DNA from 2 places in the Citrobacter sp. LST-B2 genome. Region 2 is predicted to be linked to the other one. Evidence: riboswitches for the same ligand, from Rfam matches in the RefSeq annotation. Region 2 holds a riboswitch; the other holds the start of a gene.
The links. A riboswitch is a leader RNA that binds a small molecule or an ion and turns the genes downstream of it on or off. The one in region 2 is predicted to bind thiamine pyrophosphate.

Region 1: it holds a riboswitch for thiamine pyrophosphate, as region 2 does, so the genes downstream of both, thiM (hydroxyethylthiazole kinase) here and thiC (phosphomethylpyrimidine synthase ThiC) in region 2, are expected to answer to the same signal.

Annotation. Positions count from the first base shown of each region.
Region 1 is NZ_CP192598.1:3,137,455-3,153,548, forward strand. Features, by position in the region: gene trhP (prephenate-dependent tRNA uridine(34) hydroxylase TrhP) at 1-1,045, shown strand, start outside; gene yegS (lipid kinase YegS) at 1,329-2,228, shown strand; gene fbaB (class I fructose-bisphosphate aldolase) at 2,225-3,277, opposite strand; gene ACQ0PY_RS15230 (nucleoside permease) at 3,528-4,799, shown strand; gene ACQ0PY_RS15235 (ADP-ribosylglycohydrolase family protein) at 4,796-5,800, shown strand; gene ACQ0PY_RS15240 (carbohydrate kinase family protein) at 5,797-6,762, shown strand; gene ACQ0PY_RS15245 (GntR family transcriptional regulator) at 6,736-7,482, opposite strand; gene thiD (bifunctional hydroxymethylpyrimidine kinase/phosphomethylpyrimidine kinase) at 7,524-8,324, opposite strand; gene thiM (hydroxyethylthiazole kinase) at 8,321-9,109, opposite strand; TPP riboswitch at 9,141-9,238, opposite strand; gene ACQ0PY_RS15260 (hypothetical protein) at 9,496-9,930, opposite strand; gene rcnB (Ni(II)/Co(II) efflux transporter accessory subunit RcnB) at 10,669-10,995, shown strand; gene apbC (iron-sulfur cluster carrier protein ApbC) at 11,208-12,317, opposite strand; gene metG (methionine--tRNA ligase) at 12,483-14,516, shown strand; gene ACQ0PY_RS15280 (YehR family lipoprotein) at 14,720-15,178, shown strand; gene ACQ0PY_RS15285 (YehS family protein) at 15,223-15,693, opposite strand; gene btsR (two-component system response regulator BtsR) at 15,740-16,094, opposite strand, start outside.
Region 2 is NZ_CP192598.1:4,744,714-4,760,807, forward strand. Features, by position in the region: gene hemE (uroporphyrinogen decarboxylase) at 1-499, opposite strand, end outside; gene nudC (NAD(+) diphosphatase) at 541-1,314, opposite strand; gene ACQ0PY_RS22870 (Rsd/AlgQ family anti-sigma factor) at 1,412-1,900, shown strand; TPP riboswitch at 1,951-2,060, shown strand; gene thiC (phosphomethylpyrimidine synthase ThiC) at 2,146-4,047, shown strand; gene thiE (thiamine phosphate synthase) at 4,047-4,682, shown strand; gene ACQ0PY_RS22885 (HesA/MoeB/ThiF family protein) at 4,675-5,433, shown strand; gene thiS (sulfur carrier protein ThiS) at 5,414-5,614, shown strand; gene thiG (thiazole synthase) at 5,616-6,386, shown strand; gene thiH (2-iminoacetate synthase ThiH) at 6,383-7,516, shown strand; gene ACQ0PY_RS22905 (sensor domain-containing diguanylate cyclase) at 7,860-9,398, shown strand; gene ACQ0PY_RS22910 (PTS sugar transporter subunit IIB) at 9,580-9,888, shown strand; gene ACQ0PY_RS22915 (PTS lactose/cellobiose transporter subunit IIA) at 9,890-10,207, shown strand; gene rpoC (DNA-directed RNA polymerase subunit beta') at 10,302-14,525, opposite strand; gene rpoB (DNA-directed RNA polymerase subunit beta) at 14,602-16,094, opposite strand, start outside.

The DNA of each region.
Region 1 (16,094 bases), 1.6 Mb from region 2:
GAATTTCCCGGAAATGCCGATTCACCTCTCGGTCCAGGCCAACGCCGTGAACTGGGCGACGGTAAAATTCTGGCAATCGATGGGGCTGACCCGTGTGATTCTGTCGCGCGAACTGTCGCTGGAAGAGATTGAAGAGATCCGCAACCAGGTACCGGAGATGGAGATTGAGATCTTCGTTCACGGCGCACTGTGCATGGCCTATTCTGGTCGCTGCCTGCTTTCCGGTTACATCAATAAGCGCGACCCGAACCAGGGCACCTGTACCAACGCCTGCCGCTGGGAATATAACGTACAGGAAGGCAAAGAAGATGTGGTCGGTAATATCGTCCACAAATACGAGCCGATCCCGGTACAAAACGTGGAGCCGACGCTGGGTATCGGCGCGCCAACCGATAAAGTGTTTATGATTGAAGAGGCCCAGCGCCCGGGCGAATACATGACCGCGTTCGAAGACGAGCACGGCACTTACATCATGAACTCGAAAGATCTGCGTGCCATCGCCCACGTTGAGCGCCTGACGCAGATGGGCGTGCACTCGCTGAAAATTGAAGGCCGTACCAAATCTTTCTACTACTGCGCGCGTACCGCACAGGTTTATCGTAAAGCGATTGACGACGCCGCTGCCGGTAAGCCGTTTGATCCGCAGTTGTTGGAAACGCTGGAAGGTCTGGCGCACCGTGGTTACACCGAAGGTTTTCTGCGTCGCCACACCCATGACGATTATCAGAACTACGAATACGGTTACTCGGTATCCGAGCGTCAGCAGTTCGTGGGTGAGTTTACCGGTGAGCGCAATGGCGACCTCGCGGCCGTGGCAGTGAAAAATAAATTCTCCGTCGGCGACAGCCTGGAACTGATGACCCCACAGGGCAACGTGAACTTCACGTTAGCGCAGATGGAAAACGCCAAAGGCGAGCCAATGCCAGTGGCGCCGGGGGACGGTTATACCGTATGGATCCCTGTTCCACAGGATCTGATGCTGGATTATGCACTGTTAATGCGCAATTTTTCCGGCGAATCGACGCGAAATCCGCACGCTAAATAGTTAATCAGGGTTATTTTTTCACGCCAGGAGGAATCTTAGAAACCGATCACATACCGCTTCGTTCATTAAGGGTATTATCCGTTTCGCTGAAAAACATAACCCATAAATGCTAGCTGTACCAGGAACCACCTCCTTAGCCTGCGTAATCTCCCTTACGCAGGCTTATTTTTTTGCGGCCTGAATCGTATATTGTGTGCGTATTTTAAGCCTGTTCTGACCTCCCCTTTTCGTTTCTGCTATACACTTTCTTCATAGATTCCAAAAACAAACAGGCAAAAAAGGAATGGATCATTTTCCCTCCAGCGTATTGATTCTGAATGGTAAAAGTGCTGATAACCCCGTTCTGCGGGACGCCATTGGGCTGCTCCGTGACGAAGGAGTAGAGATTCACGTTCGCGTTACCTGGGAAAAAGGCGATGCGCAGCGCTATGTCGAAGAGGCTCGTCGTCTGGGCGTTGAAACGGTGATCGCCGGCGGCGGTGACGGCACGATTAACGAAGTATCGACAGCGCTGATCCAGTGTGAGGGGGCCGATATTCCCGCACTGGGCATTCTGCCACTGGGCACCGCCAATGACTTTGCCACCAGCGTCGGGATCCCCGAGGAGTTAGATAAGGCGCTGAAGCTGGCGATTGTCGGTAACGCCATTGAGATTGATATGGTGCAAGTTAACGATAAAACCTGTTTTATCAATATGGCAACCGGTGGTTTTGGTACGCGTATCACCACCGAGACGCCGGAAAAACTGAAAGCGGCGCTGGGCGGCGTCTCATACATCATTCACGGCCTGATGCGCATGGATACGCTAAAACCGGACCGTTGCGAAATCCGTGGTGAGAACTTCCACTGGCAGGGTGATGCGCTGGTGATTGGGATTGGTAATGGGCGTCAGGCTGGCGGCGGTCAGCAGTTGTGTCCGAATGCGTTGATCAACGACGGTTTGCTGCAACTGCGGATTTTCACCGGGGAAGAGATCCTGCCCGCGCTATTTTCCACCCTGAAACCACAGGAGGAAAACCCCAATATCATCGACGGCGCTTCAGCCTGGTTTGATATCCGGGCACCGCATGACATTACCTTTAATCTTGATGGCGAACCGCTGAGCGGACAGGAATTTCATATCGAAATCCTGCCCGCCGCGTTGCGGTGTCGACTGCCGCCAGATTGCCCGCTACTGCGTTAAGCAATCGTCACTTTGTTATCGAGATAGACATCCTGCACGGCGTTGATCAATTTCACGCCGTCAGCCATCGATTTTTTGAAAGCTTTACGACCCAGAATCAACCCCATCCCGCCTGCACGTTTGTTGATTACCGCCGTACGTACCGCGTCGCTCAGGTCAGTTTCGCCGCCTGCCGCGCCGCCGGAGTTAATCAACCCGGCACGCCCCATATAGCAGTTTGCCAGTTGATAGCGCACCAGATCGATCGGGTTCTCTGTGGTCAGTTTGCTGTAGACGCGATCGTCGGTGTAGCCATAATTCACGGCTTTGTATCCGCCGTTATTTTCCGCCATTTTCTGTTTGACGATATCCGCACCAATGGTTGCCGCCAGATGGTTCGCCTGCCCGGTTAAGTCGGCGGAGACGTGGTAATCGACGCCCTCTTTTTTGAACGCGGCATTTCGCAGATAGGCCCACAGTACGGTGACCATACCCAGCTCATGCGCCCGTTCAAAGGCGGCGGAAATCTCTTCAATCTGCCGACGTGACTCTTCTGAACCAAAGTAGATGGTTGCGCCTACGGCCACCGCCCCCAGATTGAACGCTTGCTCTACGCTGGCATACAGCGTCTGGTCGTAGGTATTCGGATAGCTAAGGGTTTCGTTATGGTTGAGTTTCACCAGAAACGGAATGCGATGCGCGTAACGACGCGAGACGGAAGCCAGTACGCCATAGGTTGAGGCCACACAGTTACATCCGGCTTCGATCGCCAGTTCAACGATGTTTTTCGGGTCGAAATAGAGCGGGTTGGCGGCAAACGACGCCCCTGCCGAGTGTTCCACCCCCTGATCGACCGGTAAAATGGACAGGTAACCCGTTCCCCCCAGACGCCCGGTGTTATACAACGTCTGCATGTTACGCAGTACCGCAGGCGGACGGTTGTTGTCCACCATCACGCGGTCGACGTAATCATGTCCGGGCAGATAGAGTTGGTCTGAGGGTATGGTCATGCAACGATGCTGTAAGAGGCTGTCGGCGTCTTTGCCAAGCAACTGCGCAATATCAGTCATAGTTATGCTCCCGTAAGTTCCGAATGCGTCGGAATGTGGATTGTCCTGACCCGCGTTTTGCGGGCAGCCATAAGTCTGGTACCGACCGGCCATTTTTTCCATCTTTCGGGGATTTTTCAGCGCTATCTGCTGGCACGATTCACTGACGATAAAGTGTTAAGACGGTCAAGGTTTCACCTTAAAGGTATTTAAAAGGTATTATTAAGTGGTACTGTCATGGCGTACCTTACCTGTCATGAAGGATTTAAAGATGAAAACTACAGTGAAACTGTCGTTCATGATGTTCGTTGAATGGTTTATCTGGGGAGCCTGGTTTGTTCCGCTCTGGCTCTGGTTGAGTAAAAGTGGTTTTACCGCCGGTGAGATTGGCTGGTCTTATGCCTGTACGGCGATCGCCGCAATTCTGTCGCCGATCCTCGTGGGCTCGCTGACCGACCGTTTCTTCTCGGCGCAAAAAGTGCTGGCAGTACTGATGTTCGCCGGTGCGGTACTGATGTATTTTGCCGCTCAGCAGACGACGTTCGGTGGATTCTTCCCGCTGCTGCTGGCCTATTCGCTCACCTATATGCCAACCATTGCGCTGACCAACAGCATCGCGTTTGCTAACGTGCCGGACGTGGAGCGTGACTTCCCGCGCATCCGCGTAATGGGCACCATCGGCTGGATTGCCTCTGGTCTCGCCTGTGGATTTCTGCCACAGATGCTGGGCTATAATGACATCTCGCCAACCAACATCCCGCTGCTGGTGACGGCGGCCAGCTCTGCGCTGCTGGGTGTGTTTGCCTTCTTTCTGCCGGATACCCCGCCGAAAAGCACCGGCAAGATGGACGTCAAAGTCATGCTGGGCCTGGATGCGCTGATCCTGCTGCGTGATAAAAACTTCCTCGTCTTTTTCTTCTGCTCGTTCCTGTTCGCGATGCCACTGGCGTTCTATTACATCTTCGCCAATGGGTATCTGACCGAAGTGGGGATGAAAAACGCCACCGGCTGGATGACCCTCGGTCAGTTCTCCGAAATCTTCTTTATGCTGGCGCTGCCTTTCTTTACGAAACGCTTTGGTATTAAGAAGGTATTGCTACTTGGTCTTATCACGGCGGCGATCCGCTACGGCTTTTTCATCTACGGCAGCGCAGACGAATATTTCACCTATGCCCTGCTGTTCCTCGGTATTTTGCTGCACGGCGTGAGCTATGACTTCTATTACGTGACGGCATACATCTACGTCGATAAAAAAGCGCCAGTGCATATGCGTACCGCCGCACAGGGGTTGATTACGCTCTGCTGTCAGGGCTTCGGCAGCCTGCTGGGCTACCGTCTCGGCGGCGTGATGATGGAAAAAATGTTTGCTTATCCGGAGCCGGTCAATGGCCTGACCTTCAACTGGGCGGGCATGTGGACATTCGGTGCGGTGATGATCGCCGTGATAGCCGTACTATTCATGATTTTCTTTCGCGAATCGGACAAAGAAATTACCGCTATTGAGGTTCGCGAGACTGCGTTGACACAAGGGGAAGTAAAATGAAAGCAGAACGTATTCTCGGTGCTCTTTACGGGCAGGCGTTAGGGGATGCGATGGGTATGCCGTCAGAACTGTGGCCAAGAACCCGCGTCAAAGCACACTTTGGCTGGATTGACCGCTTTCTGCCGGGCCCAAAAGAAAATAATGCGGCCTGTTATTTTGGCCGCGCAGAATTTACCGACGATACCTCAATGGCGCTCTGTCTGGCGGATGCTCTGCTGGAACGTGACGGCGAGATCGACCCGGACCTGATTGGACGGAACATTCTCGACTGGGCGTTGCGCTTTGACGCCTTCAATAAAAACGTTCTCGGGCCGACGTCGAAAATCGCCCTGAACGCGATTCGCGACGGGAAACCGGTAGCAGAACTGGAGAATAACGGCGTCACCAACGGCGCGGCCATGCGCGTATCGCCATTGGGATGCCTGCTGCCCGCCCGCGATCTGGATGCGTTTATTGAGGATATCGCGCTGGCCTCCAGCCCGACGCACAAATCCGATCTGGCTATCGCCGGTGCGGTGGTGGTGGCATGGGCGATTTCACGGGCGATTGAGGGTGATTCCTGGGCCGCAATTGTTGACTCGCTTCCCGCCATCGCCCTGCACGCCCAGCAAAAGCGCATTACTACGTTCAGCGCATCGCTTTGTGCGCGTCTGGAGATGGCGCTGAAAATTGTGCGCAATGCTGACGGAGCCGAAGCGGCCAGCGAACAGTTGTATCAAGTGATTGGCGCCGGAACCAGCACGATCGAATCGGTGGCCTGCGCCATCGCGATGGTCGAACTGGCGCAAACGGATCCCAATCGCTGCGCCATTTTGTGTGCCAACCTCGGCGGCGATACCGATACCATTGGAGCAATGGCAACGGCCATTTGCGGCGCGTTGCAGGGTATAGGTGCCATCAACCCGGTATGGAAACAAGAGCTGGATACGGTCAATCAGCTCGATTTCAACCGCTATGCGACGGCGCTTGCTCGTCTGCGCCAACGTCGGGAGGCGTCATGAACACTTCACGTTTAGCCGAACTGTTGCCGGGGTTAACGACCCGCCATCCGGTCACGGTTATCGGCGCGGCGGTCATCGATGTCATCGCTGATGCCTATGCCCTGCCCTGGCGCGGGTGTGACATTGAACTCAAACAGCAAGGCGTTAACGTCGGCGGCTGCGCGCTGAACATCGCCGTGGCGCTGAAACGGCTGGGTATTGATGCCGGTAACGCCCTGCCGCTGGGCCAGGGCGTATGGGCCGAGATCATTCGTAACCGGATGGCGAAAGAAGGGTTACACAGCCTCATCGAGACCACACAAGGTGACAACGGCTGGTGCCTTGCGCTGGTCGAACCGGATGGCGAGCGCACGTTTATGTCATTCAGCGGCGTGGAGAACCAGTGGAATACCGACTGGCTGGCCCAGCTCACCATCCCACCTGACAGCCTGATTTATCTTTCGGGCTATCAACTCTCCTCACCCTGCGGCGAGCTGTTGGTGCAGTGGCTGGAAGGGCTGGATCGCGTTATGCCGTTTATCGATTTTGGCCCGCGCATTGGCGATATTCCTGATGCACTGATGTCACGCATTCTGGCTTGTCGCCCTCTGGTGTCGCTCAATCGTCAGGAAGCCGAAATCGCGGCGGAGCGGTTTGGTCTCAGCCAGGATGTGGAAGACTTAGGTGCGCAATGGGTGAAGCAATTTTCTGCGCCGTTAATCGTGCGCCATGACAAAGAAGGCGCCTGGTACTTCAGCGCGCAATCTTCCGGATGCGTACCCGCCTTCCCGACAACGGTCGTTGACACGATTGGCGCCGGTGACAGCCACGCGGGCGGCATGCTGGCCGGGCTGGCGTCGGGCTGGTCGCTGGCGGATGCCGTGCTGCTCGGCAACGCCGTGGCATCGTGGGTGGTAGGACATCGCGGCGGTGACTGTGCGCCGTTTCGCGAGGAGTTACTCCTCGCACACAAAGACGTATAAATCGCTTCGGCAGTAGCTGATGCTGTACTCGATGGGCCGCTGCTGTTGGTCAAGCGCTACCTGTTTGATCACCAGCACCGGCACTTTGCTGTCCATCTGGATATGCGACTGGAATTCAGCATCCGGCATCTTTGCACTCACCCGTGAGCGCGTGCGCTGGGGATGGATATGCTGGCTGCGGAAATAGTCGTACAGCGATATACCAATTTCATCGGCATCATGAATAAGATGCGCGGGCACCCACGACTCCTCGATAGAAACCGCGTCCTCATCAACGTAGCGGATGCGCTTAAGCAGAAACACATCGCTGCCGGCGGCAATCGCCAGCTGTTGCGCCACCTCTTCCGGACACTTAACTACCCGTTTGTTGACCCATAAGGTGTCCGGTTTTTTCCCGCGCAGCACCACCTGTTGAGAAAACCCACGCGCCTCTTTCAGCGAATATTCAAAGATGTTGTTGATCTGCGTGCCGTAGCCGCGAGCACGCGTCACCACGCCTTCTTCTTCCAGCGCCTGCATCGCTTTGCGCACCGTGATGCGCGAAACGCCCGTTAACTGACTGAGATCGCGTTCGCCAGGCAAAATGTTGCCATGCGCAACCACACCACTGCGCACGGCATTTTTCACCGTTTCGGCAAACTTGATATACAGCGGGGTATTATCCACCGCTGAAATACGTTCGTTCAGTTGCGCGATAAGTTGAGTATGCGCTTGTTCCATGAGTCTTTTTCCTGACAGCCAGTCTGCTGCCAGTATATACGCTACCAATACGCGTGGAAATGATGAACCGGCCCGATGCCGTGTCCAACCTCCAGCGTGTCAGCCTGCGCGAGCGCCGCCGACAGCCAGACTTTCGCCTCCTGCACTGTCCCGGCCCAGTCAGCATGTCGTGGACGCAGCGCGGCCAGCGCCGCAGAGAGCGTACATCCGGTGCCGTGCGTGTTTTTGGTCATCACCCGCGGTGCGGTAAAGCGCTGTTCACCGGTCGCTGTAAAGAGCCAGTCAGGACTTTGTTCATCGTCCAGATGACCGCCTTTCATCAACACTGCGCCACAGCCTATCGCCAGCAACGCTCGCCCCTGTTCCAGCATCTCTTTTTCTGTTCGTGCGTGCGGGCAATCCAGCAGCGCTGCCGCTTCGGGCAGATTAGGCGTAATGAGTGAAACCTGTGGCAACAGTCGCCTGCGCAATGTCTCAACGGCGGAAGTCGACAATAACGGATCGCCACTTTTCGCCAGCATGACTGTGTCGAGTACGACATTCTGCACCTGATGGCGTTCCAGTCGTTCCGCCACCGCCTCAACGATATCGGTTTCCGCCAGCATACCGATTTTGGTGGTATCGATGCGCACATCGCTGAACACCGAATCGAGCTGCGCGGCGACAAAATCCGGTTCAATGCGATACACCGACTGCACGCCGCGTGTATTCTGCGCCACCAGCGCGGTAATTACCGCACAGCCGTAAGCGCCGAGCGCCGAGAAGGTTTTCAGATCGGCCTGAATACCGGCGCCGCCGCTGGGATCGGTACCGGCAATGGTCAGTGCGTTAACCCGCTTCATGCTGCGACCTCCGCATCCAGGGTGTAGAGCGCATCAAGAAACGCCGGAACAAAACTGCCGGGTCCGTGACAGATTTTGCTGGCGTGCTGTCCTGCCAGTTTCATCCATCCACAGGCGGACGCGATGTTTTCGATCCGGTTTCCGGGTAGCGCGCAGCTGGCGGCGACCACGGCAGAAAGCGCACAGCCAGTGCCCACGACTTTCGTCATCAGCGGATCGCCGCCGGTGACGCTCAGAGTGCGCTCGCCGTCGGTGATGTAATCCACTTCGCCGGTGACTACCACAACAGCGCCGGTGTGGCGTGCCAGAATCTGCGCCGCCGGCAGAGCCGTTGCAACCGGGTCGGTAGCATCCACTCCACGCCCGCCAGCGCTTTCACCGGCTAACGCCAGGATCTCAGAGGCGTTACCGCGAATGGCAGCCGGTGTTAAGGCAAGGAGTTCTAGGCAGAAACGGCGACGGTATTCAAGCGCGCCTACGGCAACCGGGTCTAGTGTCCATGGAGTTTTGGCGCTGTTTGCCTGCTCAACCGCCGCCCGCATTGCATGTGCACGCGGTTGTGTCAACGTGCCGACGTTGATGAGCAACGCGCTGGCAAGGGCTGCAAACTGGCGAGCTTCTTCGGGCTCAATCACCATCGCCGGAGAAGCCCCCAGCGCCAGTAGCGTATTGGCGGTAAAACTCTGCACGACGTCATTGGTCATACAATGTGTTAACGGAGAAAGGGTACGAAAATCTTGTAAGGTACGAACCGCATGTTCGCGGCTGTGCAGGTCAGGCTGCATGGTTACGCTCCTGCCCGCGCGAAGAAGGGACACGAGCAGTGTCTGACTTCCCTACGCTGGCATTATCCAGATCAGGTGGTACGGGTATTTCTCAGCCCTTCGTGAAAAGGGGCACCCCGAGTCATTAACGAAATTTTTCTGCGTGACGGTCAGGTCACTCGCGTGATGATACCCTCACTGCCCCGATTTGTAACCCTTTCGCTACTCTGCATTTACCTGTTCAGCCTGAACATCAATAGTGAAAGCCGCCACCCGCACGGCGGCAATATCCTCTTATACCGCGTCAACCATTGGTTGGGCATGAGCAACGGCTTGTTGTGCCTGCGCAATATCAGAAGCATCTGCGGAAAAGGACGTTAGCGGAATAAGCGCTAACAGATAATTTCTCATTTCGCCCACCCCAAAAACTGTCTCTGTTCGTTCAGCACGGCTAACCGTCCGTTGGTGTACACGACAAAATAGTGCAACCCTTGTTGATAGACCGTCGCCTTTTCCTCTTTCTCGATAACTGCAGCATGAGCTCCATCAATATCAAGCCCGGTGCTCACCTTTTTAATTTCCATGCCTTCAAAGTGATATATGTTTTTTTTCTTTGCCGCCTGAGCGTGTTGCTTTACCGCTTCACGTGCATTCACATACGCGTTTTGCTCCGCGTTATTGATAATCATCTGTTGATTAGACTGTTCTACCTGATAGCAGACATCACGACTGACGCCTTTGGCTTCACAGCGCGCCAGGCGCTGCTCTTCCGACACACAGCCGGACAGAATACTGACAACCAAAAGCGAAAATACCGCCTTTTTTATAGTTAACTGTTTCATCACTGCCATCACCATCATTAATTAACAAAATAATATCACCCTGCAAAAGCAGCGTGTTTTTATATCACTATTTAGTGCGCAGAATATTTAGGCCGCTTTCATCTGTCAATATAATTTAGGGAAATTAAGATCAAATAACTTAGAGGATGCATGACACCAGGATAAATCCGAAGAAAATAGTTATTCCCCGTCTTCAAATTTGCAATTAATTAACGTAACAAATACAAAAGACTAATGTCATCAAAACGATGATTCTTAATTGCTATTCAGCGGGTTTTCCATGATCTTTATCAATATTGGAAATTCAGAAACGATCCATAGTTTTATTTCAATCTGTTTATATGTTGACATTAATTAATTGTTATAGATAGACAATTCTCAACAACATCGTCTGTAATACGTATTTAAAAATGAGCCTCCGGATAGTGAAGTTAATTATTTTTCATTTTTTCCTGCACACCCTTATCATCAGTGCGGGTTTTATTGCAGGCGTGATGTACGCTGAACGTCTGCATTTTTGCATATGGGGCTAATCCACTGTTAGCCTGTGTTCCGAAAGGCATCGCCACTCTCCCCGTATTTGGCGATTTTCTTCTATAGTGCATGTCAGACTAATAAATTTTACATTTTTTACGAATTTTTCGGGAATCTAACAAACCCGCGCTTGTCAGTTATCATGAAGGCCGGGAAAGATACACGACTGATTTTGAGGGTCCTAACAGTGGAGAGCGTAGAAGTATGAAGAATAAATTGGTGGTAGGCGCGCTGCTGCTCGCATCCAGCGCGGTCTGGGCCGCACCAGCTACAGCCGTCCCCGCGAAGGGGATTGATCAATATGAACTCAGTGGTTTCATCGCCGACTTTACCCACTTCAAGCCTGGCGATACGGTGCCAGAGATGTATCGCACTGACGAGTACACCATCAAACAGTGGAATCTGCGTAATTTACCTGCGCCAGATGCCGGGACACACTGGACCTACATGGGCGGTGCCTATGTGCTGATCAATGACGCTGACGGTAAAATTATTAAAGCTTACGACGGCGAGATTTTCTATCATCGTTGAGGTTCGCCCCCCTCGGGCTGAGGGGGAATCCAACGCTTATTTTATCGTTAAGGTCATCAGGATAACCCCGCACAGACGGTCAGATTTAAGAAGAACGCCCACGTTATTCAGTGGCTCTGCATAACTCAGATAGCGTTATTCAAATTAGATATTCACCACACCGATATAAAATCAATGCGGTGAATAGAAAGAATAAAACCGATTAGCCGAAATCAGACGGCGCGAAAGGCAATTTCGCCGGGGATGACTTCACCCTGCCAGTAAAGCTGTGCGGCAACACGTCCCGCCAGTTCGCGATACATCACGGTGAAATCACTGTCCGGACGGCTGACCACGGTTGGCGTCCCGCGATCGAGATCTTCACGCAGACTAATATGCAACGGCATTTGTCCCAACAGTTGCGTGTGATACTGCTCAGCCAGTTTTTGCGCGCCACCGGTACCAAAGATCGGCTCATGATGACCGCAGTTGCTGCAGATATGCATGCTCATGTTTTCGACAATGCCCAGCACCGGCACCTCGACTTTTTCGAACATGACAATGCCTTTTTTAGCGTCAATCAACGCAATATCCTGCGGCGTGGTCACCACAACGGCCCCCGTGACCGGGATGTTTTGTGCCAGCGTCAGCTGGATATCACCAGTACCCGGCGGCATGTCCAGCACGAGGTAATCCAGATCCGGCCACAGCGTCTCTTGTAGCATCTGCATCAGCGCTTTACTGGCCATCGGCCCACGCCACACCATCGCGTTATCATCAGTGACCAGATAACCGATGGAGTTCGTCGCCAGCCCGTGAGACATGATCGGTGCCATATGGGTACCATCCGGCGAGGTTGGGCGCTGGTTTTCCGCCCCCAGCATAGTTGGGATCGACGGACCATAAATGTCGGCGTCCAGAATCCCTACTTTCGCCCCTTCTGCCGCTAATGCCAGCGCCAGGTTTACCGCAGTCGACGATTTACCGACGCCGCCTTTGCCGGAGCTGACGGCGATAATGTTCTTCACGCCGTTCACACCCGGCTGATTTTTCACGCGCTTCAGGGTGGCGATGTTGTGAGAAAGCTTCCAGTCGATCGCCTTCGCCCCGGTAATTCGCAGCAGATCAGCGCTACATTGCTCTTTTAACACCTCAAAGGCACTGTGCCAGACGAACGGCATGACCAGTTCAACGTGCAGCGTGTCATCCATCCAGGCGACGTGGTGTAACGCTTTAAGTGTCGTCAGGTTATGCTTCAGGGTGGGGTGCTGAAAATTCGCCAGCGTCCCGGCGACCATGGCGCGCAGGGTTTCTGGTGATTTGGCCTGGGATTGTGCGTTCATCCCGACTCCTTTTTGTTGTTCTGAAAAGGTCAATTGTAGTGAGGTAGTGTACTCCAGCGGTAACAATTATTCATTTGTGGTTTGATGCCCTTAATTCTTGGCGTAGTTATTCCCTTTCAGGTAACATCAGAACCCCCTTTCAACAGAGAAGAAGTAACATCTACTATGACTCAAGTCGCGAAGAAAATTCTGGTAACGTGCGCGCTGCCGTACGCCAACGGCTCAATCCACCTCGGCCATATGCTGGAGCACATCCAGGCTGATGTCTGGGTCCGTTACCAACGAATGCGCGGCCACGAGGTCAACTTCATCTGCGCCGACGACGCCCACGGCACGCCGATCATGCTGAAAGCACAGCAGCTTGGCATCACTCCGGAGCAGATGATTGGTGAAATGAGTCAGGAGCACCAGACGGATTTCGCCGGGTTCAACATCAGCTATGACAACTACCACTCCACGCACAGCGACGAGAACCGGGAGTTGTCTGAGCTCATCTATACCCGTCTGAAAGAGAACGGTTTTATTAAGAACCGCACCATTTCTCAGCTCTACGATCCGGAAAAAGGTATGTTCCTGCCGGATCGTTTTGTGAAAGGCACCTGCCCGAAATGTAAATCACCGGATCAGTATGGCGACAACTGCGAAGTGTGCGGCGCGACCTATAGCCCGACGGAGCTGATCGAGCCGAAGTCTGTGGTCTCTGGCGCGACGCCGGTGATGCGTGACTCCGAACACTTCTTCTTTGACCTGCCCTCTTTCAGCGAAATGCTACAGGCGTGGACCCGTAGCGGCGCGCTGCAGGAGCAGGTGGCGAACAAAATGCAGGAATGGTTTGAATCCGGTCTGCAGCAGTGGGATATCTCCCGCGATGCCCCTTACTTTGGTTTTGAAATCCCGAATGCGCCGGGCAAATATTTCTATGTCTGGCTGGATGCGCCAATCGGCTACATGGGCTCTTTCAAAAATCTGTGCGATAAGCGCGGCGATACCGTCAGCTTCGACGAATACTGGAAGAAAGATTCTACTGCCGAACTGTATCACTTCATCGGCAAAGATATCGTCTATTTCCATAGCCTGTTCTGGCCTGCCATGCTGGAAGGCAGCAACTTCCGTAAACCGACGAACCTGTTCGTGCATGGTTATGTCACGGTCAACGGCGCGAAGATGTCCAAATCCCGCGGCACGTTTATTAAGGCCAGCACCTGGCTGAACCATTTTGATGCAGACAGCCTGCGTTACTACTACACTGCGAAGCTCTCTTCGCGCATTGATGATATCGACCTGAATCTGGAAGACTTCGTCCAGCGCGTAAACGCCGATATCGTCAACAAGGTGGTTAACCTCGCCTCCCGTAACGCTGGCTTTATCAACAAACGTTTCGATGGTGTACTGGCGGCTGAACTGGCTGACCCTGCGCTGTATAAAACCTTTACCGATGCAGCGGCTGTGATTGGCGAGGCGTGGGAAAGCCGTGAGTTCGGCAAAGCGATCCGTGAAATCATGGCGCTGGCGGATGTCGCGAACCGTTATGTTGATGAACAGGCGCCGTGGGTGGTGGCGAAACAGGAAGGTCGCGACGCCGATCTGCAGGCGATCTGCTCGATGGGCATCAACCTGTTCCGCGTGCTGATGACGTACCTGAAGCCGGTGCTGCCGACGCTGAGCGAGCGCGTTGAAGCATTCCTGCACACCGAACTGCGTTGGGATGCTATTGCGCAACCGCTTCTGGGCCATAAGGTCAATACTTTCAAAGCTCTGTATAACCGTATCGATATGAAGCAGGTGGAAGCGCTGGTGGAAGCCTCTAAAGAAGAGGTGAAAGCTATGGCAGCTCCGGTAACCGGCCCACTGGCGGACTTCCCGATTCAGGAAACCATTACCTTTGACGATTTCGCGAAAGTCGATCTGCGCGTAGCGTTGATTGAAAACGCTGAATTCGTTGATGGCTCCGATAAACTGCTGCGCCTGACGCTGGATTTGGGTGGCGAGAAGCGTAACGTCTTCTCCGGCATTCGCTCTGCTTATCCGGACCCGCAGGTGCTGATTGGTCGTCATACGGTCATGGTGGCAAACCTGGCGCCGCGTAAAATGCGCTTTGGCATCTCAGAAGGGATGGTGATGGCCGCAGGTCCTGGCGGGACAGACATCTTCCTGCTGACCCCGGATGAAGGCGCAAAGCCTGGACACCAGGTTAAATAAGCTTTTCTAAAGCGCCGCTCTCACGGCGCTTTTTCTTTTGCGTCATATTAATCCAGGCAATAACTCGCATGATTTCAGATTTTTCAATGATCATTATCAGACATATTCAGTAGCCATTTTCCCCTCTCCTGCCTCATTTCTGGTATACATACCCTGCAAGGTTTATTTTTGAGCAGCAGACGTTTAATAAAATGGAGTTTTACATGAAAGCATTAAATACGTTTTTTTCGGTCGTTTTTGCGTCAGTTCTCGTTTTCTCTCTGGCAGGATGTGGCGACAAGGAAGAAAGCAAAACATTCAAAGCGGACGTCAATGGCACTGAGATCGTAATGACCTATACCTACAAGGGTGACAAAGTCATTAAGCAGACCTCAGAGAACAAAATCAACTACGCCTCTATCGGGGTAAAAACCAAAGAAGATGCGGCGAAAATCCTCGATCCGATCAGCGAAAAATATCAAAACATTCCTGGCGTGGAAGAAAAGCTGACCTATAAGGATGGCTACGCGGAAGAAACCGTTTCTGTTGACATGGAAAAAGTTGACTTTAAAAAGCTGCAGGGCGTGATGGGTACGCAATTCTCGGGTGACCCAAGCAACGGCATTAGCATGAAACAGAGCCAGAAAATGCTGGAAACCGCTGGCTTTAAAGAAGTGAAATAATCAAACGACGACGACCTGGCATCCAGCCGGGTCGTCGCTTTCTATCAGCCTTTATTGCCGTGCAGACGCGCCGTCAATCCGCGCAGGAAATAACGCATAAACTGATCACCACACTCGCGGTAGTTTTTATGATCCGGAGAACGCATCATGGCGGTGATTTCCGGCATTGAAACGCGAACGTTCTGCTGGGTCATAATCGCCTGAATATCATCCGTTTTCAGTGAAAAAGCGATACGCAGCTTTTTCAGCACCGTATTGTTGTTCACCCGACGCTCAAGCGCCAGTTCAGGCGCAGACTCATCTTTGCCGCGCTTCTCGTAAATCAGGCCGTTCAGGAATCCGGAGAGGATAATATCCGGGCAGCGGACAAACCCCTCTTCATCTTCCCTGGTCATCCAGGTGTCGAAACCCGCAGAGGTGGATTCCATGTCGGCCAGCGCAAGAATGCGCACCATGTCGTTATTATTGGCTTTCAGGGCGTAGCGCAGGCTACGAAGAATATCGTTACTTAGCATAGAGCCTTCAACTGTCGATAATGCAATGGCGCGCAGTGTATCAGTTTTACAGGCCAATCGCCTCTTTCAAACTTTTCAGATAGCGGCGACTGACCGGAACAGTTAACCCATTACGCAGTATCAGTTCCGCCTGACCGTTATCTTCCAGACGAATTTCCTGTAACTGCGCCATGTTAACCAGATATTGACGATGACAGCGCAGCAATGGCGTGCGGCTTTCCAGCGTTCTGAGCGTCAGTTCAGTAAAGCCTTCTTTGCCGTCGCTGCTGGTGACATAAACACCGCTCATGCGACTGCTGACGAAAGCGACATCATCCATTTGCAGCAGATAGATCCGGCTATGGCCGCTACAGGGGATAAACTTCAGCGACTGTTGGTTTTCCGGCAATACCGATACGTCC
Region 2 (16,094 bases):
TCACGGTAAAGGCTTTGCTGCTTCCGCCTTCCACCATGTAGGTCGCCAGCGTCCACGGACTGCCGGAGAAGCCAATCAGTGGCACATCACCTTTTAGCTCGCGACGAATCGTACGTACCGCGTTCATCACGTAGCCCAGTTCATCTTCCGGATCGGGAACCGGCAGCTTGTCGACATCGGCTTTGCAGGCGACCGGTGCAGTAAAACGCGGACCTTCGCCGGCTTCAAACCAGAGCCCCAGTCCCATCGCATCCGGAATGGTCAGGATATCCGAGAAGAGGATCGCCGCATCAAGCGGATAACGGCGCAGCGGCTGGAGCGTCACTTCGCAGGCCAGCTCGGCATTTTTGCACAGCGACATAAAATCGCCCGCCTCTGCGCGGGTGGCTTTATATTCCGGTAAATAGCGGCCCGCCTGGCGCATCATCCATACCGGGGTGACATCAACGGGCTGGCGCAGCAGCGCACGCAGATAACGATCGTTCTTCAGTTCGGTCATTTTTGCAGTTCCTTATTGCGTCAGGCCGTCAGTGTATCATGTCATTCATACTCAGCCCGACACATTGCCACGGTATCTTCGATCAGACGCCGTGCGACGGTGCCAGGCGGCGGCAGGAGTGGTAGATCATCGTAGCGATACCAGTTAGCCTCCAGCAGCTCTTTCGGGTCGATGACAATCTCGCCGCTGTCATACTCCGCCATAAACGCAGTCATCAGCGACATCGGGAAAGGCCACGGCTGCGAGGTGATATAGCGCAGGTTTTTAATTTTAATGCCGCTCTCTTCCATCACCTCACGCGCCACCGCCTGTTCCAGGGTCTCGCCCACCTCAACAAATCCGGCAAGTACGGTATGTACGCCGTTACGATGGCGAACGTGTTGGGCAAGCAGGATCGAATCCTCACGGCGAATGGCGACGATAATGCAGGGGGCGATTTGCGGATAGTAACGTTCACGGCAGTGGGTACAGAGCATCGCCCACTCGGTTTTACTCGGATGCATCAGGTGCCCGCAGTAGCCACAGAATTTATGCGATCGATAAAACTCAGCCAGCTGTACCCCGCGCCCCGCCAGTTGAAACAGCCCCACATCCTGATCGATCACCTGACGAACCGATCCCATCTCGTGACGCCGATGCTGTTGCACCAGCCAGACGGGTTCGCCTTCCCACTCTCCGATTTGCAGCGCTGGCTGCCCGACAAGATCGAAAGTTGCCGCATCGCCGTGTGGCAATTCGCCATGAGGCAACCATAATTTTTGCTCATGGCTGACGATCCACCAGCCGTGATCTAATTTTTCAATTATACGATCCATAGCTCTTGCACTACCTTTGCTTCACTGGCATGTTGATAACATTATTTTTACAATTCCTGCGTGAGCAGTTTTTAAATCTACACTTGCGGAGTCAATCATGCTAAACCAGCTGGAAGACCTGACAGAGCGCGTCAGAGGAAGTAACAAACTGGTTGATCGCTGGCTACATGTACGTAAGCATCTGCTCGTGGCTTACTACAATCTGGTTGGCATTAAGCCTGGCAAAGAATCGTACATGCAACTGAATGAAAAAGCGCTGGATGATTTTTGTCAGAGCCTGGTCGACTACCTCTCCACCGGACACTTCAGTATTTATGAACGTATTCTGCATAAATTGGAAGGTAACGGGCAGCTTTTAAAAGCGACAAAAATTTGGCCGCTACTGGAAGCTAACACACAACGCATCATGGACTACTATGACTCCAGCCTGGAAACGGCGATTGATCACGATAACTGCCTGGAGTTTCAACAGGTTTTATCCGATCTCGGCGAAGCGCTGGAAGCCCGATTTGCGCTGGAAGATAAGCTGATCATGCTGGTCTTTGACGCCATGCATGACAATGCGGTTATCAAACGTCCTGCTTGAGTTCGGCGCACAGAACGCGTAGTTTACCCCTATTGCCTCTTATCAGAGGTTACATCTTGTCGGAGTGCCTGGTGTGAAAACACCGGCTGAGACCGTTAATTCGGGATCCGCGGAACCTGATCAGGTTAAAACCTGCGAAGGGAACAAGAGTAATTCTGCTTTATGCGTAAGCCTTAACGGGCGTCGCACACCTATTACTCATCCGTCGTCTGACAAGCCATCTCCTTACTTTTTTGGAATGAGCTATGTCTGCAACTACCCCTAAATTGTCCCGCCGCGAACAGCGCGCGCAAGCACAACACTTTATCGATACGCTGGAAGGCACAGCCTTCCCGAACTCAAAACGGATCTACATCACCGGTTCACAACACGATCTTCGCGTCCCGATGCGGGAAATTCAGCTTAGCCCGACGCTCATCGGCGGCAGCAAAGCGGAACCGCAGTTTGAAGAGAACGAAGCGATTCCGGTGTACGACACCTCCGGTCCGTATGGTGATCCGGATGTGGCAATTAACGTCCAGCAGGGGCTGACAAAGCTGCGCCAGCCGTGGATTGATGCGCGTAACGACAGCGAAGCCTTAACTGACCGCAGCTCTGTCTATACCAAAGAACGTCTGGCCGACGACGGTCTGGATGAACTGCGTTTCACCGGTTTGCTGACGCCAAAACGCGCGAAAGCAGGCAAATGCGTGACGCAACTGCACTACGCGCGCCAGGGTATCGTCACCCCGGAAATGGAGTTTATCGCCATTCGTGAAAACATGGGCCGTGAACGCATCCGCAGTGAAGTGTTACGCCAGCAGCATCCGGGTGAAGGATTTGGCGCACGCCTGCCGGAGAACATCACGCCGGAATTTGTGCGTGATGAAGTGGCCGCTGGACGAGCTATCATCCCCGCCAACATCAATCACCCGGAATCGGAACCGATGATTATCGGGCGTAATTTCCTGGTGAAGGTGAACGCCAATATCGGCAACTCTGCCGTCACCTCCTCCATCGAAGAAGAAGTGGAGAAACTGGTGTGGTCAACGCGCTGGGGGGCAGACACGGTGATGGACCTCTCCACCGGTCGCTATATCCATGAAACCCGCGAATGGATCCTGCGCAACAGCCCGGTGCCGATCGGTACCGTTCCGATCTACCAGGCGCTGGAGAAGGTCAACGGGATCGCCGAAGATCTGACGTGGGAAGCCTTCCGCGATACGCTGCTGGAGCAGGCCGAACAGGGGGTGGACTACTTCACCATTCATGCCGGAGTGCTGCTGCGCTATGTGCCGATGACCGCGAAACGCCTGACAGGGATTGTCTCGCGCGGAGGGTCCATTATGGCGAAATGGTGTCTCTCTCATCACAAAGAGAACTTCCTCTTCCAGCACTTCCGCGAGATTTGTGAAATCTGCGCTGCCTATGACGTGTCGCTGTCGCTCGGCGATGGCCTGCGTCCGGGTTCCCTTCAGGACGCCAACGACGAGGCACAGTTCTCAGAACTGCACACACTGGGCGAACTGACCAAAATCGCCTGGGAGTATGACGTGCAGGTGATGATTGAAGGTCCGGGCCATGTGCCGATGCAGATGATCCGTCGCAACATGACCGAAGAGCTGGAGCACTGTCATGAAGCGCCATTCTACACCTTAGGCCCGCTGACCACTGATATCGCACCGGGTTACGACCATTTCACCTCGGGAATTGGCGCAGCGATGATCGGCTGGTTTGGCTGCGCGATGCTCTGTTATGTCACCCCGAAAGAACACCTTGGCCTGCCAAACAAAGAAGATGTGAAACAGGGGCTGATTACCTACAAGATTGCCGCCCATGCCGCCGATCTGGCGAAAGGGCATCCGGGGGCGCAAATCCGTGATAACGCGATGTCCAAAGCGCGCTTTGAATTCCGCTGGGAAGACCAGTTTAATCTGGCGCTCGATCCGTTTACCGCCCGCGCTTACCACGATGAAACCCTGCCGCAGGAATCCGGCAAAGTCGCGCACTTCTGCTCCATGTGCGGCCCGAAATTCTGCTCAATGAAAATCAGTCAGGAAGTCCGTGACTACGCCGCCGCGCAGACCATCGAAGTGGGGATGGCGGATATGTCAGACACCTTCCGCGCCAAAGGCGGAGAAATCTACCTCAAACGGGAGGAAGTCTGATGATTCAACCCGATTTCCCAACGGTTCCTTTTCGCCTGGGCCTCTATCCGGTAGTCGACAGCGTAACGTGGATTGAACGCCTACTGGATGCGGGCGTGCGTACGCTCCAGTTGCGCATAAAAGACAAGCGTGATGAAGAGGTGGAAGCCGATGTGGTGGCCGCCATCGAACTGGGGCGGAAATACAACGCCCGTCTGTTTATTAACGATTACTGGCGGCTGGCGATCAAACATCGCGCCTATGGCGTGCATCTGGGTCAGGAAGATCTGGAAACCACCGAACTGAAGGCGATTCAGGCGGCGGGATTACGCCTGGGCGTCTCGACACACGACGATATGGAGATCGACGTAGCGCTGGCGGCACGTCCCTCCTACATCGCGCTGGGCCACGTTTTCCCGACGCAGACTAAGCAGATGCCGTCCGCGCCGCAAGGACTGGAACAACTCGCACGGCATATCAATCGTCTGAATGATTATCCTACCGTCGCCATTGGCGGTATCAGCCTGGAGCGCGCACCCGCCGTGCTGGCGACTGGTGTAGGGAGTATTGCGGTGGTCAGCGCCATTATCCAGGCCGAAGACTGGCGGGCGGCCACCGCGCAATTGCTGGCGATAGCAGGAGCAGGCGATGAATGACCGTGACTTTATGCGCTATAGCCGTCAGATCCTGCTGGGCGATATCGCCATTGACGGTCAGCAAAAGCTGCTTGCCAGCCGTGTGCTGATCGTCGGGCTGGGCGGATTAGGCTCACCGGCCGCGCTGTATCTGGCAGGAGCCGGTGTCGGCACGCTGGTGCTGGCTGACGACGATGAGGTTCATCTCAGCAACCTGCAGCGGCAGATCCTGTTCACCACGGATGACATTGCCCGCGCTAAATCGCAGGTTGCACAGCAGCGGCTGGCACGACTCAATCCGGATATCGAACTGCTCTCGCTGACGCAGCGTCTGAGTGGAGAGGCGCTCAGGCATGCAGTGGCGCAAGCGGATGTCGTGCTCGACTGCACCGACAACATGGCGACGCGTCAGGAAATTAACGCCGCCTGCGTGGCGCTCGATACCCCGCTGATCACCGCCAGCGCGGTCGGTTTTGGCGGCCAGTTGATGGTGTTGACGCCGCCCTGGTCACAAGGCTGCTATCGCTGCTTATGGCCGGATGACGCGGAACCCGAACGCAATTGCCGTACCGCAGGCGTTGTCGGCCCCGTCGTCGGGATGATGGGGACCCTGCAGGCACTCGAGGCAATCAAGCTCCTAAGCGGTATGGAGATACCCGGCGGCGAATTGCGCCTGTTTGACGGCAAAACCAGCCAGTGGCGCAGCCTGGCATTACGCCGCGCCAGCGGGTGCCCAGTGTGTGGAGGGCGACATGCGAATACAGTTCAATGATGAGCCAATGCAGTGTGCAGAAGGACTCTCCGTGCATACACTGCTGACGCAATTGAATCAGTTAAAACCCGGCGCCGCACTGGCGCTGAATCAACAGATCCTGCCCCGCGAGCAGTGGGAGCAGCACATCGTGCAGGAAGGCGACCAGATCCTGCTTTTTCAGGTTATCGCAGGGGGTTGAAATGTTACGAATTGCAGATAAAACGTTTGATTCGCATCTGTTCACGGGCACGGGTAAGTTTGCATCACCAGCATTAATGATTGACGCGATCCGCGCCTCCGGTAGCCAACTGGTGACGCTGGCCATGAAGCGTGTGGATTTGCGCCAGCAAAATGACGCCATCCTGGCTCCTCTTATTGACGCGGGCGTCACGCTGTTGCCCAACACCTCCGGGGCGAAAACGGCAGAAGAGGCAATCTTTGCCGCACAGCTTGCGCGCGAGGCGCTCGGTACCCATTGGCTGAAGCTGGAAATTCATCCCGATGCGCGCTGGTTGCTGCCGGACCCCATTGAAACGCTGAAAGCCGCCGAGGCACTGGTAAAACAAGGATTTGTGGTGCTGCCTTACTGCGGTGCGGATCCGGTGCTGTGTAAACGGCTGGAAGAGGTGGGCTGTGCGGCAGTGATGCCGCTCGGCGCGCCGATTGGCTCTAATCAGGGGCTGGAAACCCGGGCCATGCTGGAGATTATTATCCAGCAGTCCACCGTTCCGGTCGTGGTGGATGCCGGAATCGGCGTACCCAGCCACGCCACGCAGGCGCTGGAAATGGGCGCGGACGCCGTGCTGGTGAATACGGCGATTGCCGTGGCGGACGATCCGGTGATGATGGCCCGCGCTTTCCGTCTGGCGGTGGAAGCCGGCCTTCTGGCGCGTCAGGCAGGACCGGGTAGTCGCAGCCGTCAGGCGCAGGCCACCAGCCCACTGACCGGTTTTCTGGAGGTCCCGGTATGAAAACGTTCACCGACCGCTGGCAGCAACTCGACTGGGACGACATCCGCCTGCGCATCAACAGCAAAACGTCCGCTGACGTTGAGCGGGCGCTAAATGCCCCCCACCCCAGCCGCGACGATATGATGGCACTGCTGTCACCTGCCGCGAGCGCATACCTTGAACCGCTGGCACAGCGGGCGCAGACGCTAACCCGCCAGCGCTTCGGCAATACGGTGAGTTTTTACGTCCCGCTGTATCTCTCCAATCTGTGCGCTAACGACTGTACCTACTGCGGTTTTTCGATGAGTAACCGCATCAAGCGCAAGACGCTGAATGAAACGGACATTATCCGGGAGTGTGCGGCGATCCGCGAGCTGGGTTTCGAACATCTCCTGCTGGTCACCGGCGAGCATCAGGCAAAGGTCGGAATGGACTATTTCCGTCGCCACTTGCCCACCATTCGCCAGCAGTTTTCGTCATTACAGATGGAAGTTCAACCGTTAGCCGAGGCGGAATATGCCGAACTGAAAACGCTGGGACTCGACGGCGTGATGGTCTATCAGGAAACGTATCACGACGCGATGTACGCACAGCACCATCTGAAGGGGAAAAAACAGGATTTCTTCTGGCGGCTGGAAACCCCGGACCGACTGGGGCGCGCAGGTATCGACAAAATCGGCCTCGGGGCGCTGATTGGTCTTTCCGACAACTGGCGGGTGGACTGCTATATGGTTGCAGAGCATTTGCTGTGGCTTCAGCAGCACTACTGGCAAAGCCGCTACTCGATTTCGTTCCCGCGCCTGCGTCCGTGCGCTGGCGGTATTGAGCCCGCCTCAATCATGGATGAGCGCCAACTGGTACAAACCATTTGCGCGTTCCGTCTGCTGGCACCGGAAATTGAGCTGTCGTTGTCGACGCGGGAGTCGCCCTGGTTTCGAGACCACGTGATCCCGCTGGCGATTAACAACGTCAGCGCGTTCTCGAAAACCCAGCCTGGCGGGTATGCGGACAATCATCCTGAACTGGAACAGTTCGCGCCACATGACAACCGCCGTCCCGAAACTGTCGCCGATGCGCTTGCCGCGCAGGGGCTTCAGCCGGTATGGAAAGACTGGGATGCGTATCTGGGGCGCGCTTCGCAAAGGCGATGAACCGTCTTGCAAACGGGTAACCATTTTACGAGCCGCGACGAAAGAGAGAAAACGAGAGGTTGTTGTTAGCCTCTCACTTTTTTAACGTATCACCGTCAGCCTTAACGCTGTCCAGGGCGAAGAGCTTCTTCCTCGTTTCGCCCTGCCTTCACCGAAATCAGCGAGATAAAACACCAATTTCAGCCAAAAATGGCCACTGGGGTGTACACTTCTTAAGATAAATCACCTCGACTTATATCAGCGAGATTATAATTGCCTACATTCTTCCTGATATGCAGAGCCACATTGTTGGCTTCACTTCGCACTTCTCTTCGGGATTTACACTTTCTGGATAAGTACAGTAATGGCACGTCATAACAGAAAACTTTCATTCACGACGCCAATATTGGTGAGCTTTACGGGGATCATACTCAGCTTTTTATTGATCGCCATATTCATAACTTTTACGCAAAAGAATGATTTTCTTGAAGATTATCATGGCATAAATCGGAATTTCACCCATAACCTGGCGGTGAACTATACCGAGTCTTTGCTACGCGAAAATGATTATATCCTTGGTCGGGCGGCGACCTACTTTTCTCGTAATGACCACCTGAACGACACGGTTAACCTTGACCCGGAACAGGGTCTGAAAACCATCATGCAATTGCAGACGCTGATGCCCTCAGTCTCCTCGATCTCATTGGTAGATATAGAAGGCCATTACCTGCGCGCGCCCCAAGTGCTAAATACCGAACGCAGCACAACATTCGACGTGAAATCGCGTCCCTGGTTTATGGATCAGGCTGAAGCCAGTACCTTTAGCAACTATACCGCCCCCTACATTGACTATTTTACGCACCACCCTACGGTGACGATCTACAAACCGGTCATCTCTCCCGAAGGGAAAATGAAAGGTACAATTGCGTTTCATCTTGATCTGACGTCAATGGGTTACGCATTGCGCCAGATGGTGGCTCCCGTCCAGGGCGAGTTCTATGTGGTCGACCGTGATGGAAAAGTGGTACTGCATCCGGATACAGGCGCGCTGTTTAAACAGTATGTCAGTAAAAAAACCATGAGCCGGATGACCAGCGGTGAAGGACATCTGTACGACCCGGACACTCAGGACTGGTACTACTACTATTCGTTCACCAACCCGGACTGGTTTGTGATTTATCGGGTTTCAGATACAACCCTCGTCGATCTGACACGTCATGAGACCAACATTGTGGTCTGGGGATTTGCCCTTGCGGCGATCATCATTGCGCTGTTTGGTCTCTATCTTCGCCACGCTTCACGCACGGTGCTGATGAATATCATCAACGCAATCAAGACCGGCGATGTGAAACGCGCACCGCGCCTTGAAGCAATGCTGAGCAAAGCTATCGAGTCCAATAAGGAGCGCGAACTGGCTTACGTTCGACAGGCGACCATTGATGCCCTGACCGGTTGTAAAAACCGCCGCGCTTTTGATAGCGATATCGTCGCGCTGATGAACGATCACCAACCGTTCGTCCTGGCACTGGTGGATATTGATAATTTTAAATCTATCAATGATACCTGGGGACATTTGAATGGCGACATCGTCCTGCGTAACGTCGCGCGCGAAGGGATTCAGATCATGCAACCCGCCGCCGTTTCTGTCTATCGCTATGGCGGTGAGGAGTTTGCCGTGCTGTTCTCGGGTGAGCAATTGAACAACGCGCATACCCTACTGGAACGCTGGCGCATTGAGGTCGCGCAGCGCTCATGGCGTGAAGAGGGTCTGCACGTCACCTTTAGCGCCGGACTCGGGGAATGGAATCTGGAAGCGCAGGAACAGCTGATCATGCGTGTAGATGAAGCGCTATACAAAGCCAAACAGGAAGGAAAAAACCGGATTATTGTCGCGAATCGCTGATCATCCCCTCTCTGCAACGCCCGTTATGACGGGCTTTTTTTCATTTTGAGAAAAACCGCAACCGGTTTCATTATTTGTGCGATTTCTTTGTGATGCTTTACACACATTCGCGGTAAGGCGGTTGTTCTCATCACTCGGTCGGACTAAAGATGAAGTATCAATGGAACCGTGAGAGCGAACTATGAAGAATATCGTTTTATGCTGTGCCGCCGGTATGTCCACCAGCATGCTGGTACAACGAATGAAAGATGCCGCTCAGAAGAAAGGGATCGAAGTGACGATCAAGGCTGTGCCTGTCGCAGAGTTTAAAGAGAATATTGCCACGGCGGACATCGTTCTGCTCGGCCCACAGGTCAAGTATGAGCAGGCAAAATTGCAGGCGCTGGCCGATCCGCTCGGTAAGAAAGTCGCCGTGATCGACATGATGGATTACGGCATGATGAAAGGCGATGCCGTGCTGGAAAAAGCCCTGAAGCTGATGGAGCCCTAACATGGAAGAGTTAGAAACCATCATTATGGAACTGCTGGTTAATGCCGGAGCCGCACGAAGCCAGGCATTGACCGCCCTGCAACTGGCTCGCAAAGGCGACTTTGCCGGTGCCGAACAGGCGATGGAAGAGTCACGCGATTACGTCAAACTGGCGCATAAAATCCAGACGCAACTGATCGGGATCGATGAAGGAACCGGTAAGCTGCCGGTGAATCTGATCACCGTCCACTCGCAGGACCATCTGATGAACGCGATGGTGATTCAGGATCTGGCAGGTGACATGATTGAACTGTATCGCCGAATCCCGCTGGCAAACTGATAAAAAAGCCTGGTGGCGCTACGCTTACCGGGCCTACAAAAACGCCATAAAAAAACCCGCCGAAGCGGGTTTTTTACTGTCAGGCAGTCAACGATTACTCGTTGTCAGAACCACCCAGACCTGCGTTCAGCAGTTCTGCCAGGCTGGCAGAGGCATCTTCTGCAGTCACCTGCGGTGCAGCCGGAAGTTCACCCGCAGCACGGCGACGCATACGATCCTGGTGGTACGCATAACCGGTACCCGCCGGGATCAGACGACCTACGATAACGTTCTCTTTCAGGCCACGCAGTTCGTCGCGTTTACCCGCAACGGCTGCTTCGGTCAGGACACGCGTGGTCTCCTGGAACGATGCGGCAGAGATGAACGACTCGGTTGCCAGAGACGCTTTGGTGATACCCAGCAGATCGCGGGAGAACGTGGCGCCCACTTTGCCGTTCGCTTCCAGTTCGCGGTTAGCGATCTTGACGCGGGAGTATTCAACCTGTTCGCCTTCCAGGAAGTCGGAGCTACCAGCGCTTTCGATGGTGGCTTTACGCAGCATCTGACGAACGATAACTTCGATGTGTTTATCGTTAATCTTAACGCCCTGCAGACGGTATACGTCCTGAACTTCGTTAACGATGTAACGAGTTACAGCATGAACACCACGCAGACGCAGAATGTCGTGCGGTGCTTCCGGACCGTCGGAAACCACGTCACCACGTTCTACACGTTCACCTTCGAACACGTTGAGCTGACGCCATTTCGGAATCATCTCTTCGTACGGATCGCTACCGTCTACCGGGGTGATAACCAGACGACGTTTCCCTTTGGTTTCTTTACCGAAGGAAATAATACCGCTGATTTCAGCCAGGATTGCCGGCTCTTTCGGACGACGTGCTTCGAACAGGTCCGCAACGCGCGGCAGACCACCGGTGATGTCCTTGGTACCGCCGGATTCCTGCGGAACACGCGCCAGGGTGTCACCAGAACTGATCTGTACGCCATCTTCCAGCTGAACAATCGCTTTACCCGGCAGGAAGTACTGCGCAGGCATGTCGGTACCCGGGATCAGTACGTCGTTACCCTGAGCATCAACGATTTTCAGTGCAGGACGCAGATCTTTACCACCGGTAGTACGTTCTGCGGAATCCAGAACCACCAGAGAAGACAGACCGGTTAACTCGTCGGTCTGACGCGTAATGGTCTGGCCGTCGATCATGTCAGTGAAGCGGACAAAACCACTCACTTCCGTGATAACCGGCATGGTGTGCGGATCCCAGTTTGCTACGGTTTCACCGCCGGCAACCTGCTCACCATCACCTTTCGCCATCACAGAGCCGTAAGGCACTTTATAGCTTTCTTTGGTACGACCGAATTCGTCGATCAGTTTCAGCTCAGTGTTACGGGAGGTGATCACCAGTTTACCGCTGGAGTTCACAACCGACTTCGCATTGCTCAGACGGATGCTACCTTTGTTTTTCACCTGGATGCTGGATTCAGCAGCCGCACGAGATGCCGCACCACCGATGTGGAACGTACGCATCGTCAGCTGTGTACCCGGCTCACCGATGGACTGTGCCGCGATAACGCCGATAGCTTCACCTTTGTTGATGATGTGGCCACGCGCCAGGTCACGACCATAGCAGTGCGCACATACACCAAAGTCGGTGTCACAGGATACAACAGAGCGAACTTTCACAGAGTCAACGGAGTTCGCTTCCAGCAGATCACACCACTGTTCATGCAGCAGCGTGTTGCGCGGAACCAGAATATCCGCCGTACCCGGCTTCAGAATGTCTTCTGCGGTTACACGACCCAGAACGCGATCGCGCAATGGCTCTTTAACATCACCACCCTCGATAACCGGGGTCATGGTGATACCTTCCAGCGTGCCACAGTCGTCTTCGGTAACAACCAGATCCTGTGCAACGTCAACCAGACGACGCGTCAGGTAACCGGAGTTCGCTGTTTTCAGTGCGGTATCCGCCAGACCTTTACGCGCACCGTGCGTGGAAATGAAGTACTGGAGTACGTTCAGACCTTCACGGAAGTTCGCGGTGATCGGCGTTTCGATGATGGAGCCATCCGGCTTCGCCATCAGACCACGCATACCCGCCAGCTGACGAATCTGTGCAGCAGAACCACGCGCACCGGAATCGGCCATCATGTAGATGCTGTTGAAGGAAACCTGCTGCTCTTCCTGACCGTCACGGTTAATCACGGTTTCGGTTTGCAGGTTATCCATCATCGCTTTGGATACACGATCGTTCGCCGCAGCCCAGATATCGATAACTTTGTTATAGCGTTCGCCGGCGGTAACCAGACCAGACTGGAACTGTTCCTGGATCTCAGCCACTTCAGCTTCCGCTTCAGAGATGATCTCGTGTTTTTTCTCCGGGATGACCATGTCATCGATACCAACGGATGCACCTGAACGCGCTGCATAAGCAAAGCCGGTATACATTGTCTGGTCAGCGAAGATAACGGTCGGCTTCAGACCCAGAATGCGGTAACAGGTGTTCAGCATTTTGGAGATCGCTTTCTTACCCAGCGCCTGGTTGACGATGGAGAAAGGCAGACCTTTCGGTACGATCATCCACAGGATTGCACGACCTACCGTCGTATCAATCAGGCTGGTTTTCGCAACGAACTCGCCGTTAGCATCTTTTTCGTATTCGGTGATACGCACTTTAACGCGCGCATGCAGAGAGGCCAGGCCAGCGCGATAAATACGCTCAGCTTCTTTCGGGCCAGTCAGCACCATGCCTTCGCCTTTGGCGTTAACACAGTCACGGGTCATGTAGTACAGACCCAGTACAACGTCCTGAGACGGAACGATGATAGGTTCGCCGTTCGCCGGGGACAGGATGTTGTTGGTAGACATCATCAGCGCACGCGCTTCGAGCTGGGCTTCCAGCGTCAGCGGTACGTGAACAGCCATCTGGTCACCATCGAAGTCGGCGTTATATGCCGCACAAACCAGCGGGTGCAGCTGGATAGCTTTACCTTCGATAAGAACAGGTTCAAACGCCTGGATACCCAGACGGTGCAGTGTTGGTGCACGGTTCAGCAGTACCGGGTGTTCGCGGATCACTTCGTCCAGGATATCCCAAACGACAGCTTCTTCACGCTCAACCATTTTCTTCGCGGCTTTGATGGTGGTGGCGAGGCCACGCAGTTCCAGCTTGCCGTAGATGAACGGTTTGAACAGCTCCAGTGCCATTTTCTTCGGCAGACCGCACTGATGCAGACGCAGGTATGGACCTACGGTGATAACAGAACGACCGGAGTAGTCAACACGCTTACCGAGCAGGTTCTGACGGAAACGACCCTGTTTACCTTTGATCATATCGGCCAAAGATTTCAGAGGACGTTTGTTAGAACCGGTGATCGCACGACCACGACGACCGTTATCCAGCAGGGCGTCAACCGCTTCCTGCAGCATACGTTTTTCGTTGCGTACGATGATGTCCGGCGCAGCCAGATCCAGCAGACGTTTCAGACGGTTGTTACGGTTGATCACGCGACGATACAGATCGTTTAGATCCGACGTGGCGAAACGACCACCATCCAGCGGAACCAGCGGACGCAGATCTGGCGGCAGAACCGGCAGAACGGTCAGGATCATCCACTCCGGCTTATTGCCAGACTGAACGAACGCTTCCAGCAGCTTGATACGCTTGGTCAGCTTCTTACGCTTGGTTTCGGAGTTGGTTTCGTTCAGCTCTTCACGCAGAGTTTCACACTCTTGCTCCAGATCCATGCTCTTCAGCAAGGCCTGAATAGCTTCCGCACCCATCTTCGCGTCAAATTCGTCACCGAACTCTTCCAGCGCATCCAGATATTGTTCTTCAGTCAGGATCTGCTGGCGTTCCAGATTGGTCATACCGCCTTCGATAACCACATAGGATTCGAAGTACAGTACGCGTTCGATATCGCGCAGCGGCATATCGAGCAGCAGGCCGATACGGGACGGCAGAGATTTCAGGAACCAGATGTGAGCAGTCGGGGACGCCAGCTCGATGTGGCCCATACGCTCACGGCGTACTTTAGTCTGGGTCACTTCAACGCCGCACTTCTCACAGATCACACCGCGGTGTTTCAGGCGCTTGTACTTACCGCACAGGCACTCGTAGTCTTTTACCGGCCCAAAGATACGGGCGCAGAAAAGGCCGTCACGCTCAGGTTTGAACGTACGGTAGTTAATGGTTTCCGGCTTCTTAACTTCACCGAAAGACCATGAACGGATCATGTCTGGCGAAGCCAGAGCAATTTTGATCGCATCAAACTCTTCGGTTTTAGTTTGCGCTTTCAGAAACTTTAATAAGTCTTTCACGGATTTGCTCCCGTCGGAGTTAGCACATTCCGCTGCCGGGTGTTATCCCGGCAGCAGTGACCTGTTTGAGCGAGAATTACTCGTCTTCCAGTTCGATGTTGATACCCAGCGAACGAATCTCTTTCAACAGTACGTTGAAGGATTCCGGCATGCCCGGTTCCATCTGATGGTTGCCATCTACGATGTTCTTATACATCTTAGTACGGCCGTTCACGTCATCAGACTTAACGGTGAGCATTTCCTGCAGGGTGTATGCCGCGCCGTATGCTTCCAGCGCCCACACTTCCATCTCCCCGAAGCGCTGACCACCGAACTGCGCCTTACCACCCAGCGGCTGCTGAGTAACCAGGCTGTAGGAACCGGTGGAACGAGCGTGCATCTTATCGTCGACCAGGTGGTTCAGTTTCAGCATGTACATGTAACCTACGGTTACCGGACGCTCGAACTGCTCACCCGTACGGCCGTCGAACAGCGTGATCTGACCGGAAGTCGGCAGGTCACCCAGTTTCAGCAGCTCTTTAATTTCCGCTTCTTTCGCACCGTCGAACACCGGCGTTGCGATTGGCATACCTTTGCGCAGGTTTTCAGCCAGACGCAGAACTTCTTCATCGCTGAAGGTATTCAGGTCAACTTTCTGACGAACATCAGCGCCCAGATCGTACGCACGCTGGATGAACTCGCGCAGTTTCGCGACTTCCTGCTGCTGTTTCAGCATGGCGTTGATCTTATCGCCGATACCTTTCGCAGCCATACCCAAGTGGGTTTCCAGAATCTGACCGATGTTCATACGAGACGGTACGCCCAGCGGGTTCAGTACGATATCTACCGGCGTACCGTTAGCATCGTGCGGCATATCTTCGATCGGGTTGATCTTAGAAATGACACCCTTGTTACCGTGACGACCTGCCATCTTGTCACCAGGCTGGATACGGCGTTTAACGGCCAGATAGACCTTAACAATCTTCAGCACGCCCGGTGCCAGATCGTCGCCTTGGGTGATTTTGCGGCGTTTCGCTTCGAGTTTTTTCTCGAACTCGTGTTTCAGTTCGTCGTACTGCTCAGCCAGCTGTTCCAGCTGATTTTGTTTCTCTTCATCGGTCAGGCCGAGTTCCAGCCAGCGATCGCGAGGCAGTTTGTCGAGCTTCTCAGCTTCAACACCACCGGCAACCAACACAGCATAGATACGGCTGAACAGGCCAGCTTCGAGGATCTGCAGTTCTTCAGACAGGTCTTTCTTCGCCTGCTTCAGCTGCATCTCTTCGATTTCCAGCGCACGTTTGTCTTTTTCTACGCCATCGCGAGTAAAGACCTGAACGTCGATAACCGTACCGGAAACACCGTTTGGTACGCGCAGAGAAGAGTCTTTAACGTCAGACGCTTTCTCACCGAAGATCGCACGCAGCAGTTTTTCTTCTGGCGTCAGCTGGGTTTCACCTTTCGGCGTTACCTTACCCACCAGAATGTCGCCGCCGGTCACTTCCGCACCGATGTAAACGATACCGGATTCATCCAGTTTGGAGAGCGCAGCTTCACCCACGTTCGGGATGTCAGCGGTGATCTCTTCCGGCC